3 regions of the Hydrogenophaga sp. UC242_50 genome follow, and region 1 is predicted to be linked to each of the others. Evidence: predicted binding sites of a transcription regulator. Region 1 holds the regulator's gene; each other region holds the start of a gene.
The links. The regulator sigma-54, encoded in region 1, starts transcription at its own class of promoters, with help from an activator protein. The targets are predictions, from matches to a motif close to TGGCANGNAANCTGCTTT.
Positions count from the first base shown of each region.

Region 1 (3,271 bases):
TCGTGCGCAATGTCGTGGCCGGCATCGTGGGCGCCGCCATCGGTGGCTGGGTGCTCTCACCCCTGATGGGGGTGGACACCCTCAACGACAGCGTCTTCAACGTGGGCGCCATGCTCGTGTCGCTGATCGGCGCCATCATCCTGCTGGCGCTCATCAACCTCTTTCGACACGAATCGATGCACTAGTCCGCGCGGGCCGTTTCGGCAAATCTTGCCGCAAGATGCGCCCTTGCGCGGGTCGGCCTGAAGGGCGTTCCGATCGACTGTGTCTGAATGTTCGGGAAGGTGCGCACCGTGTCCCTCTGTGAGGGCCTGACGGTTACGTGGTTTTGTGGGAATTTGTGTCTTCCGCGCTCGTGCGGCATGGTGGTTGCATAGGGTGTTGGTCTGAGGCGGCCGCACCTCGCGACACCGCCGACCATGCCTTACCGGAGGAGAACCGCATGATCCAGATGGACGCCCGCGCCGACCAGCGCCAGAGCCAGACCCTGTCTCCCCGCTTGCAGCACGCCGTGCGCCTGCTGCAGATGTCCTCGCTGGATTTCGGCATCGTGGTGCGCGACGTGCTGGGGCGCAATCCGTTCCTGGAAGCGGAAGAGGGCGATGACGAGGACGAGCGCGAAGGCCTGCGGGATGGTGACATCGACAGCCGATCGGGCGAAGCGGCCGGCGAGGTGTACGACGGACCGCGCGAGACCGATCTGGCGGCGCCGGCGGAGGCCGAGGTCGACCGGTCCACCGCGTCCGACAGCGACCTGTGGCTCGCCGATGGTCTGACCCCGGCCCGCCAGGGACATGACGGGGATGTGTCCGCGCTCGATTTCATGATGGAGGAAACCCCGCTCAATGCCCACCTGCACGGGCAGCTCGGCACCATGGCCCTGTCGCCGCGCGACCTCGCGCTGGCCGGTGTGGTGGTCGAGTCGCTCGACGACGACGGCTACCTGCGCACGCCCCTGAACGAACTGCGCGAGGTAGCGGACGTGGTGCCCGCAGCGACGCTGGAAGACCTGCAGATCGCGCTCAAGCTGGTGCAGTCGCTGGAGCCGGCCGGTGTGGCCGCGCGCGATGTGGCGGAATGCCTCAGCCTGCAGCTGGGCGAGATCGAATGCCCCCACGTGCGCGCGATGGCGCGCGCCATCGTCAACGACCACATGGACAGCCTGGCGGCGCGCGATGTGCCTGCCCTGGCGCGGGCGCTGGACGCCTCGGTGGGCGAGGTCGAGGCGGTGTGTGACCGCATCCGCCACCTCGACCCGCGACCGGGCTGGCGCCTGAGTTCTTCCCGGGTGAACTACATCGTGCCCGACGTGATCGTGAAGAAGGACCGGGGCGCGTGGAACGTGCGGCTCAACGCCGCGGTCGTGCCCAAGGTGCGCATCAACGAGGTGTACGCCCAGCTGTTCCAGCGCCACCGCTGCGCCGAGAACGCCGAGATGGGCGCGCACCTGCAGGAGGCGCGCTGGACGCTGCGCAACGTCGAGCAGCGCTTCTCGACCATCCTCGACGTGTCGCAGGCCATCGTGCGGCGCCAGCGCCACTTCTTCGAATACGGCAGCATGGCGATGAAGCCGCTGGGCCTGCGCGAGATCGCCGACGAGGTCGGCATCCACGAATCCACGGTTTCGCGCGTCACCAACAACAAGTACATCGCCACGCCCACCGGCGTGTACGAGCTCAAGCACTTCTTCTCGCGCGCGATGGTGAGCGCCAATGGCAAGGCCTGCTCGGGCACCGCGATCCGGGGTTTGATCCAGGACATCATCGAAGCGGAGTCGACCGATCGGCCGCTGTCGGACGCCGAGATCACGCGCCAGCTCGCCCGGCAGGGCCTGACGGTGGCGCGGCGCACCGTCACCAAGTACCGTCAGATGCTGCGCATCGAGGCCGTGGGCCGGCGCAAGCGCCATGACGGCCTGGCCGTCTCGGCCTGAGGCTCAGGCCGGCGGGGCGCGGGGCGCTTCTGGCGGCTCGCTCAGCAGCCGCAGCAGCTGTTCGGGGTTCACCGGTTTGAGCAGGTGCTGATCGAAGCCGGCCAGGCGCGCGGCCTCGCGGTCGGCGTCGCGGCCCCAGCCGGTGATGGCCACGAGGCGGATGCCCTGCGTGGTGGCATCGGCGCGCAGCGCCCGCGCCACCTGGTGGCCGTCGAGGCCGGGCATGCCGATGTCGAGCAGCGCCACGTCCGGCACCTGCGCGCGCGCCGCGCGAACCGCCGCTTCGCCATCGTGCACGACCTCGACCAAGTGCCCATGTGAGGACAGCACGGCCGACAGGCTCACCGTCAGATCGACGTTGTCGTCCGCGATCAGGAGGCGCAGCGGGCGCGAGGGCTGGGCGTGGGACGGCGCCACGGTGGGGGGCTCGTCGCGCGGTGGCTCTCGATGCAGGCGGGGCAGCCGCACCGTGAAGCACGAGCCGCGGTGCAGGCCCTCGCTGTGCATGGACAGCGAACCGTCGTGCAGCTCGATGATCTGGCGCGAGAGCGTCAGCCCCACGCCCAGCCCGGCGCTGCCGCGCTGCATGGACTGGTCCGCCTGTTCGAACAGGTCGAAGATGCGTTCCTGCATGGCGGGCTCCACGCCGATGCCGGTGTCCACCACCGTCACCTCGACCGAGGATGGCGTCGAGGTGAGCGAGAGGTCCACGCGCCCGCCGTGCGGGGTGTAGCGGCAGGCGTTGTTCAGCAGGTTGGAGAACACCTGCGTCAGCCGCACCGCGTCGCCGTTCACATACAGCGCCGCATCGGGCAGGTGCAGCGTGAGCTGCAGGCCATGCTGTTGCGCCAGCGCCTGCGCGCCTTCGGTGGCGGTGTGCAGCAGCTCGCCGATGTTCACCGGCGCCGTGTCGAGCGACAGCTTGCCGGTGCGCACCCGGGAGGCGTCCAGCAGGTCGTTGACCAGGCGCACGATGTGCTGCAGCTGGCGCTCGAGCACCGCCAGCGCCTTCTCCCGTGCCTGCGGCGACACCTGCGGCATCTGCAGCAGGGCCACCGCGCTCGTCATGGGCGAGAGGGGGTTGCGCAATTCGTGGGCGAGGGGCTGCGCAGGAAGGTGTCCTTCTGGCGGTCGGCCTGGCGCAGTTCGCGTTCGACGCCCTGGCGCGTCACCATCTCGCGTTCGAGCTCGGTGGTGCGGATCTCGCACTCGGAGAGCATGCGGTTGAAGGCGTCGACCAGCACGTCCAGGTCCTTGTAGTCGGTGGCCGGTGCCCGCAGAGACCAGTTGTGGCTGCCGATCACGTCGCGCGCCACCGACGTCATCTTCTCCAGCGGC
Region 1 covers NZ_CP170553.1:2,528,710-2,531,980, forward strand. Annotated here, with positions in the region: gene ACFJGX_RS13040 (GlsB/YeaQ/YmgE family stress response membrane protein) at 1-185, shown strand, start outside; gene rpoN (RNA polymerase factor sigma-54) at 443-1,933, shown strand; gene ACFJGX_RS13050 (ATP-binding protein) at 1,937-3,001, opposite strand; gene ACFJGX_RS13055 (CHASE sensor domain-containing protein) at 2,998-3,271, opposite strand, start outside.

Region 2 (3,271 bases), 2.0 Mb from region 1:
CGAGCCGGGGCACGGTCAACATCCGCAGCGCGAACTTCGAGGACGCGCCACTGATCGCGCCGAACTACCTGAGCACGGCCGAAGACCGGCAGGTCGCGGCCGACAGCCTGCGCGTAACGCGCAGGATCGTCGCGCAACCGGCGCTGCGCAAGTACCAGCCCGAGGAGTTCAAGCCCGGCCTGCAGTACCAGACCGACGAGGAGCTCGCGCGCCTGGCCGGCGACATCGCCACCACCATCTTCCACCCGGTGGGCACCACCAAAATGGGCCGCGCCGACGACCCCATGGCCGTCGTCGACAGCCACCTGCGCGTGCGCGGCGTGGCCGGGCTGCGCGTGGTGGACGCGGGCGTGATGCCCACCATCACCAGCGGCAACACCAACAGCCCCACGCTCATGATCGCGGAGAAGGCCGCGACCTGGATCGTGGCAGGAGAGTGACCCCCCTGCGCCGCTGACGCGGCTTCCCCCCTGAGAGGGGGGACGACCCCTGGGGCCGGCGGAGCCGGACCCTCGGTGTCTCTGGATGCGATTACCTCAACCGGCCGACGTACTGGTTTCCGTCACCTTTGCCGCGCAGCGCCTCGGTGGCGACGTCGAGCAGGGTCTTGCGCGGCGGCACGCCCATGGCGGGAATGGCCGCCTCCAGCTTCTCGGCCCAGGGCAGCAGCTCCTCGTGCCCGTCGCTCGCGGCTTTTTCGCGCGCATGGCGCACGATCTCGCGCGCGTAGTCGGCGTTGGTCGCCATCCACTCCGTGTCCGTCACCCGGCCGGTCTTGCGCCGCAGCAGCACGTGCAGGTGGGCGGCGATGGCGAAGGGGTCGGGCGCGGTGCTCATGGGGGGGGTGCCGCTGCTCAGTGGCCGAGCTGTTCGTTGTGCAGGGACACATCCAGCCCGGCGCGCTCCACGCCCTCGCGCACGCGCAAGGTGGTGAAGCGCGAGGTGATCCACAGCACGACCGCCGTCATCACCAGGCTGTAGGCCAGCACCGCCACGCAGGCGATCAGCTGCGCCAGCAGGCTGGCCTGCACGCCTGATATGGCCGGGTCGGCCAGCACGCCGGTGAGCAGCGCGCCCACCAGACCGCCGACGCCGTGCACGCCGAACACATCGAGCGAGTCGTCCGCGCGCAGCTGGCGCTTGAGCGCGGTCGCGCCCCAGTAACAGGCCACGCCGGCCACCAGGCCGATGAGGAGGGCGCCGCGCGGCGTGACGAACCCGGCCGCCGGCGTGATCGCCACCAGCCCGGCGACCACGCCCGAACACAGGCCCAGCAGCGAGGCGCGCTTGCGCGCCAGCCACTCGGCGGCCATCCAGGCGAGCGCGCCCGAGGCGGCCGCCACGTGCGTGACCAGCAGGGCCAGGCCCGCGCGGCCGTCGGCGGCCAGGGCCGAGCCGGCGTTGAAACCGAACCAGCCCACCCACAGCAGGCCGGTGCCGGCCATGGTCAGGCCCAGGTTGAACGGCACGAAGGGCTCCTGCCCGTAGCCCGAGCGTGGGCCCAGGGCGTAAGCGCAGACCAGGGCGGCCGCGCCGGCGTTGATGTGCACCACCGCGCCGCCGGCGAAATCCAGCGCACCCAGCTGCGCGAGCCAGCCGCCCGGTTCCCACACCCAGTGCGCGACCGGCGCGTACACCAGCAGCAGCCACAGGCCGGCGAACAGCAGCAGCGCGCCGAAGTGCATGCGCTCGACCAGCGCGCCCACCACCAGCGCGCAGGTGATGATGGCGAAGGTGAGCTGGAACATCGCGAACACCGATTCCGGCACGTGCTGCGCGATGTGGCTCACCGCCACCTGGCCGGTGGTTCCCAGGTAGTCCATGCCCGAGAAGCCCATGCGGCCGAGACCGCCGATGAAGCCGCCCAGCGCGCCGCCGGGGGTGAAGGCCAGCGAATAGGCCAGCGCGAACCACAGCACGCTGACCACGGCGGCGATGCCGACCACGCTCGCCATGGTGTTGATCACGTTCAGGCGGCGCACCATGCCGCCATAAAACAGGGCGATGCCCGGCAGCGTCATGAGCAGCACCAGCGCGGTGCTGACCATGAGCCAGGCCGTGTCGGCCCCCTGGATGGCGCTGGCCGCGACCAGGCCTGGTGCATCGAGCGTGACTTTTGTCACGGCTTCTGTGGTTTCGCCTTGCGAGGCGGCCAAAAGCTGCGCAGAGCAAGGTGGGCAGGAGCAGGCCCCGCCGAACGAAATAGCGGTATTGGTGCATGAATGGCTCTCTTCCAACGACGAACAGACCGTTGCATTTCCTGTGCCAAACCGCCAGAAAGCAAGGGAAAGCCCGGATGCACAGCCCTGGTGCGGGCCGCTACAGTGCATGCACTCGCCAACAGCGCCCAGCGCTGGTGACCGCGGGGGACCGAGGAGACAACCCAGTCCAATTCGAACAACGGTTTCAGCGTCCTCCAGAGATGCCAGATTCCTCGAGCCGACCCCACAAGGGTCGGCTTTTTTTTGCCCGGAGCCGTCCGGCGACAATCCTGGGATGGAACTGCTTCTGGTCTCGCTGGCGTCGCTGTTCGCCGGTTTTGTCGATTCGATCGTGGGTGGCGGCGGCCTCATCCTGGTGCCGGCGCTGTTCGCGATGTTTCCCACCACCCACCCGGCCACGCTGTTCGGTGTGAACAAGGGCGCCTCGGTCTGGGGCACGGCGGCGGCCACGCTGCAGTACGCGCGCCGGGTCGAGATGCCCTGGCATGCGCTGCTGCCGGCGGCGGCGGTGGGTTTTGCCGGCTCCATGGCGGGGGCCTGGACGGTCACCGTGATCTCGCCCGACTTCCTGCGCCGTGCCCTGCCGCTGGTGCTGCTGCTGGTGCTGGGCTACACCCTGGCGCGCAAGGAGCTGGGTCGGCACCACACGCCGCGCTTCAGCGGCCGCCAGGAAATGCTGGCCGCAAGCCTGCTCGGTGCCGTCATCGGCTTCTATGACGGCTTCTTCGGCCCTGGAACGGGCAGCTTCTTCGTCTTTCTGTTCGTGCGCTGGCTGGGTTACGACTTCCTGCACGCCAGCGCCAGCGCCAAGCTGCTCAACACCGCCACGAACCTGGCCGCGCTGGCGCTGTTCGCCTGGAAGGGCCATGTGTGGTGGCATTTCGTGCTCGCCATCGCCATCGCCAACGTGGTCGGCAGCCTGCTGGGCACGCGGCTTGCCCTGAAACACGGCAGCGGCTTCGTGCGCATCGTGTTCATCTTCGTGGTGAGCGCGCTGATCCTCAAGACCACGTACGACGCCTGGATCCGACGCTGACACCCACTTCCAA
Region 2 covers NZ_CP170553.1:558,531-561,801, reverse strand. Annotated here, with positions in the region: gene ACFJGX_RS02925 (GMC family oxidoreductase) at 1-440, shown strand, start outside; gene ACFJGX_RS02920 (hypothetical protein) at 532-837, opposite strand; gene ACFJGX_RS02915 (ammonium transporter) at 855-2,048, opposite strand; gene ACFJGX_RS02910 (sulfite exporter TauE/SafE family protein) at 2,497-3,258, shown strand.
Region 2: the regulator sigma-54 is predicted to act here: its motif matches at 2,251-2,268, upstream of ACFJGX_RS02915 (ammonium transporter).

Region 3 (3,271 bases), 350 kb from region 1:
GCGACCACCGCCATGATCCAGGCGATGGCGATGTTGGAGTACAGGCCCAGCACCTCGCCCAGCGCCTGGAACACGTTCATCTCCATCAGCATGAAGGCGATCAGCGTGTTGAACACCACCCACACCACGCGGCCCGGGTGGCTGTGCGTGATGCGCGAGAAAAAATTGCTCCAAGCCAGCGAGCCCGCGTAGGCGTTGGTGACGTTGATCTTGAGCTGCGAGACCACCACGAACAGCGCCGTGGCCGCCACCGCCCAGCCGTAGTCGGCGAACACGAACTCGTAGGCCGCGAGGTACATCTGGTTGGGGTCCACCGCGCGCTCGGGCGGCACCATGTGGCTGATGGCCAAGTAGGCCAGCAGCGCGCCGCCCAGCATCTTGACCACGCCCAGCACCACCCAGCCGGGCCCCCCGGCGAGCACGCCCAGCCACCAGCGCAGCGCGTGGCCGGGCTCCTTCGCGGGCATGAAGCGCAGGTAGTCGGCCTGCTCGCCCATCTGCGTGATGAGCGCGATGCCCACCGTGAGCGCCGCACCAAACAGGTGCCAGTCGAACACCGCGCCCGCACCAGATTCGCCCCCGTACCGCACCACGTTGGTGAAGGTCTCGGGCGCCATCCAGGCCACCGCCCCAAAAGGCACCACCATCATCACGACCCACAGCGGCTGGGTCCAGACCTGGAAGCGGCTGATGACCGAGACGCCGTGCGTCACGAGGGGGATGACCACCAGCGCGCAGATCAGGTAGCCCCAGGCGGGCGGGATGTCGAGCGCGAGTTCGAGCGCGTAGGCCATCACCGCCGCTTCGAGCGCGAAGAAGATGAAGGTGAAGGACGCGTAGATCAGCGAGGTGATGGTCGAGCCGATGTAGCCGAAGCCCGCGCCGCGCGTGAGCAGGTCCATGTCCACCCCATGGCGCGCGGCGTAGACGCTGATGGGCAGGCCGCCCAGGAAGATGATGAGGCCGGTGCAGAGGATGGCCAGCGCGGCGTTGACGAAGCCGTACTGCACCAGCAGCGTGGCACCCACGGCCTCGAGGATCAGGAAGGAGGCGGCACCGAACGCGGTGTTGCGCCACCCGCCACTCGCTCCATTTGCGGAAACGCTGCGGCGTGTAGCGCAGCGCGTAGTCCTCCATGGTCTCGCTGCCGACCCAGCTGTTGTAGTCGCGGCGCACCTTGATGATGCGCTGCGGCGCGTCCTGCCCGGCCGGCGGCGGGGCGCTGGCGGGCGGGGAAGGCGGTGGGGGCACGGCGGGGTTCACACCGGGATTTCGCAGCTTTCATGCCACGCCGGGCCTGGGGCACGGGAATTGCTGATTCCAGGGCAACTTGTATGCTCAGGCTCCCTTGACGATCGCGCACCACCATGGAACTCACGCCCCGAGAGAAAGACAAGCTGCTGATCTTCACCGCCGCCTTGCTGGCCGAGCGGCGCAAGGCGCGCGGCCTCAAGCTCAACTACCCCGAATCGGTGGCGCTGATCAGCGCGGCCGTGATGGAGGGCGCGCGCGACGGCAAGACCGTGGCTCAGCTGATGAGCGAAGGCCGCAGCGTGCTCACCCGCGCCGACGTGATGGACGGCATCGCCGAGATGATCCCGGACATCCAGGTGGAAGCCACCTTCCCCGACGGCACCAAACTCGTCACGGTGCACCAGCCGATCGTGTGACCCCATTCAGGATTCAGGAGACCCCATGACTTTCGCCTTCTTCCTCAAGCGCGCCCTGCCCGCCCTCACCCTCGCCGCCCTGTCGTTCTCCGCCGCCGCCCATGTGGGCGATGCGCACGACCACGGCGGTTTCCTCACCGGTTTCCTGCACCCCATCACCGGGCTGGACCACCTCGCCGCCATGCTGGCCGTGGGCGTGTGGAGCGCCATGACCACGAAACGCCTGTGGGTCGCACCGGTGTCGTTCGCCGCCCTGCTGCTGGCCGGCGCGCTGATGGCGCAGGCGGGCGTGGCCTTCCCCGCCATCGAGCCGATGATCGCGGCCTCCATGCTGGTGGTGGGCCTGCTGCTGGCCGCGCAGGTGAAACTGCCCGAGGCGGCGGGCGCGGTGCTGGTGGGGGCCTTCGCGCTGTTCCACGGCGCGGCGCACGGACAGGAGCTGGCCGATGGCGCGGCCCTGGCCGGCATGGTGCTGGGCACGGCCGTGCTGCACGCGGTGGGCATCGGCATGGGCCTGGGCCTGAAGCGCGCCAACCACTGGCTGCCGCGCGTGGCCGGCGGCGTGGTGGCGCTGATGGGCCTGAACATGGGCTGGTCCCTGCTGGCGGGCTGAAGCCATGATCCCCGGCGAACTCTTCACCGACGCGGGCGAGCACCCGCTCAACCCCGGCCGGCGCACGATCACCCTGGTGGTGAAGAACGGCGCCGACCGCCCGATCCAGGTCGGCTCGCACTACCACTTCGCCGAGACCAACGGCGCGCTCGACTTCGACCGCGCCGCCGCGCGCGGCATGCGGCTGAACATCGCCAGCGGCACCGCCGTGCGGTTCGAGCCCGGCCAGCAGCGCACCGTCGAGCTGGTGGACTACGCGGGCGACCGCATCGTGTACGGCTTTCGTGGCCTGACCCAAAGCGCCCTCTGAAAGACAGCCCATGGCAAGCATCCCCCGCAGCGCCTATGCCGACATGTTCGGCCCCACCGTCGGCGACCGCCTGCGCCTGGCCGACACCGGCCTGGTGATCGAGATCGAGAAGGACTACACCCTGGCCGCCGGTGGTTACGGGGAGGAAGTGAAGTTCGGCGGCGGCAAGACCATCCGCGACGGCATGGCGCAAAGCCTGCGCACCCGCGCCGAAGGGTCGGTGGACACGGTGATGACCAACGCGGTGATCATCGACCACTGGGGCATCGTCAAGGCCGACATCGGCTTGAAGGGCGGGCGCATCGTCGCCATCGGCAAGGCCGGCAACCCCGACACCCAGCCCGGCGTGGACATCGTCATCGGCCCGGGCACCGAGGTCATCAGCTGCGAAGGCCACATCGTCACGGCCGGCGGCATCGACAGCCACATCCACTTCATCTGCCCGCAGCAGGTGGACGAGGCGCTGACCTCGGGCGTGACCACCATGCTCGGCGGCGGCACCGGCCCGGCCACCGGCACCTTCGCCACCACCTGCACGCCCGGCCCCTGGCACATCGAGCGCATGCTGCAGGCCGCCGACGGCCTGCCCATGAACCTGGGCTTCCTGGGCAAGGGCAACGCCAGCCTGCCCGCCGCGCTGCACGAGCAGGTGGACGCGGGCGTGATCGGCCTCAAGCT
Region 3 covers NZ_CP170553.1:2,182,399-2,185,669, reverse strand. Annotated here, with positions in the region: partial or broken gene ACFJGX_RS11210 (ATP-binding protein) at 1-1,251, opposite strand, end outside; gene ACFJGX_RS11205 (urease subunit gamma) at 1,368-1,670, shown strand; gene ACFJGX_RS11200 (HupE/UreJ family protein) at 1,696-2,283, shown strand; gene ACFJGX_RS11195 (urease subunit beta) at 2,288-2,593, shown strand; gene ureC (urease subunit alpha) at 2,604-3,271, shown strand, end outside.
Region 3: the regulator sigma-54 is predicted to act here: its motif matches at 1,301-1,318, upstream of ACFJGX_RS11205 (urease subunit gamma).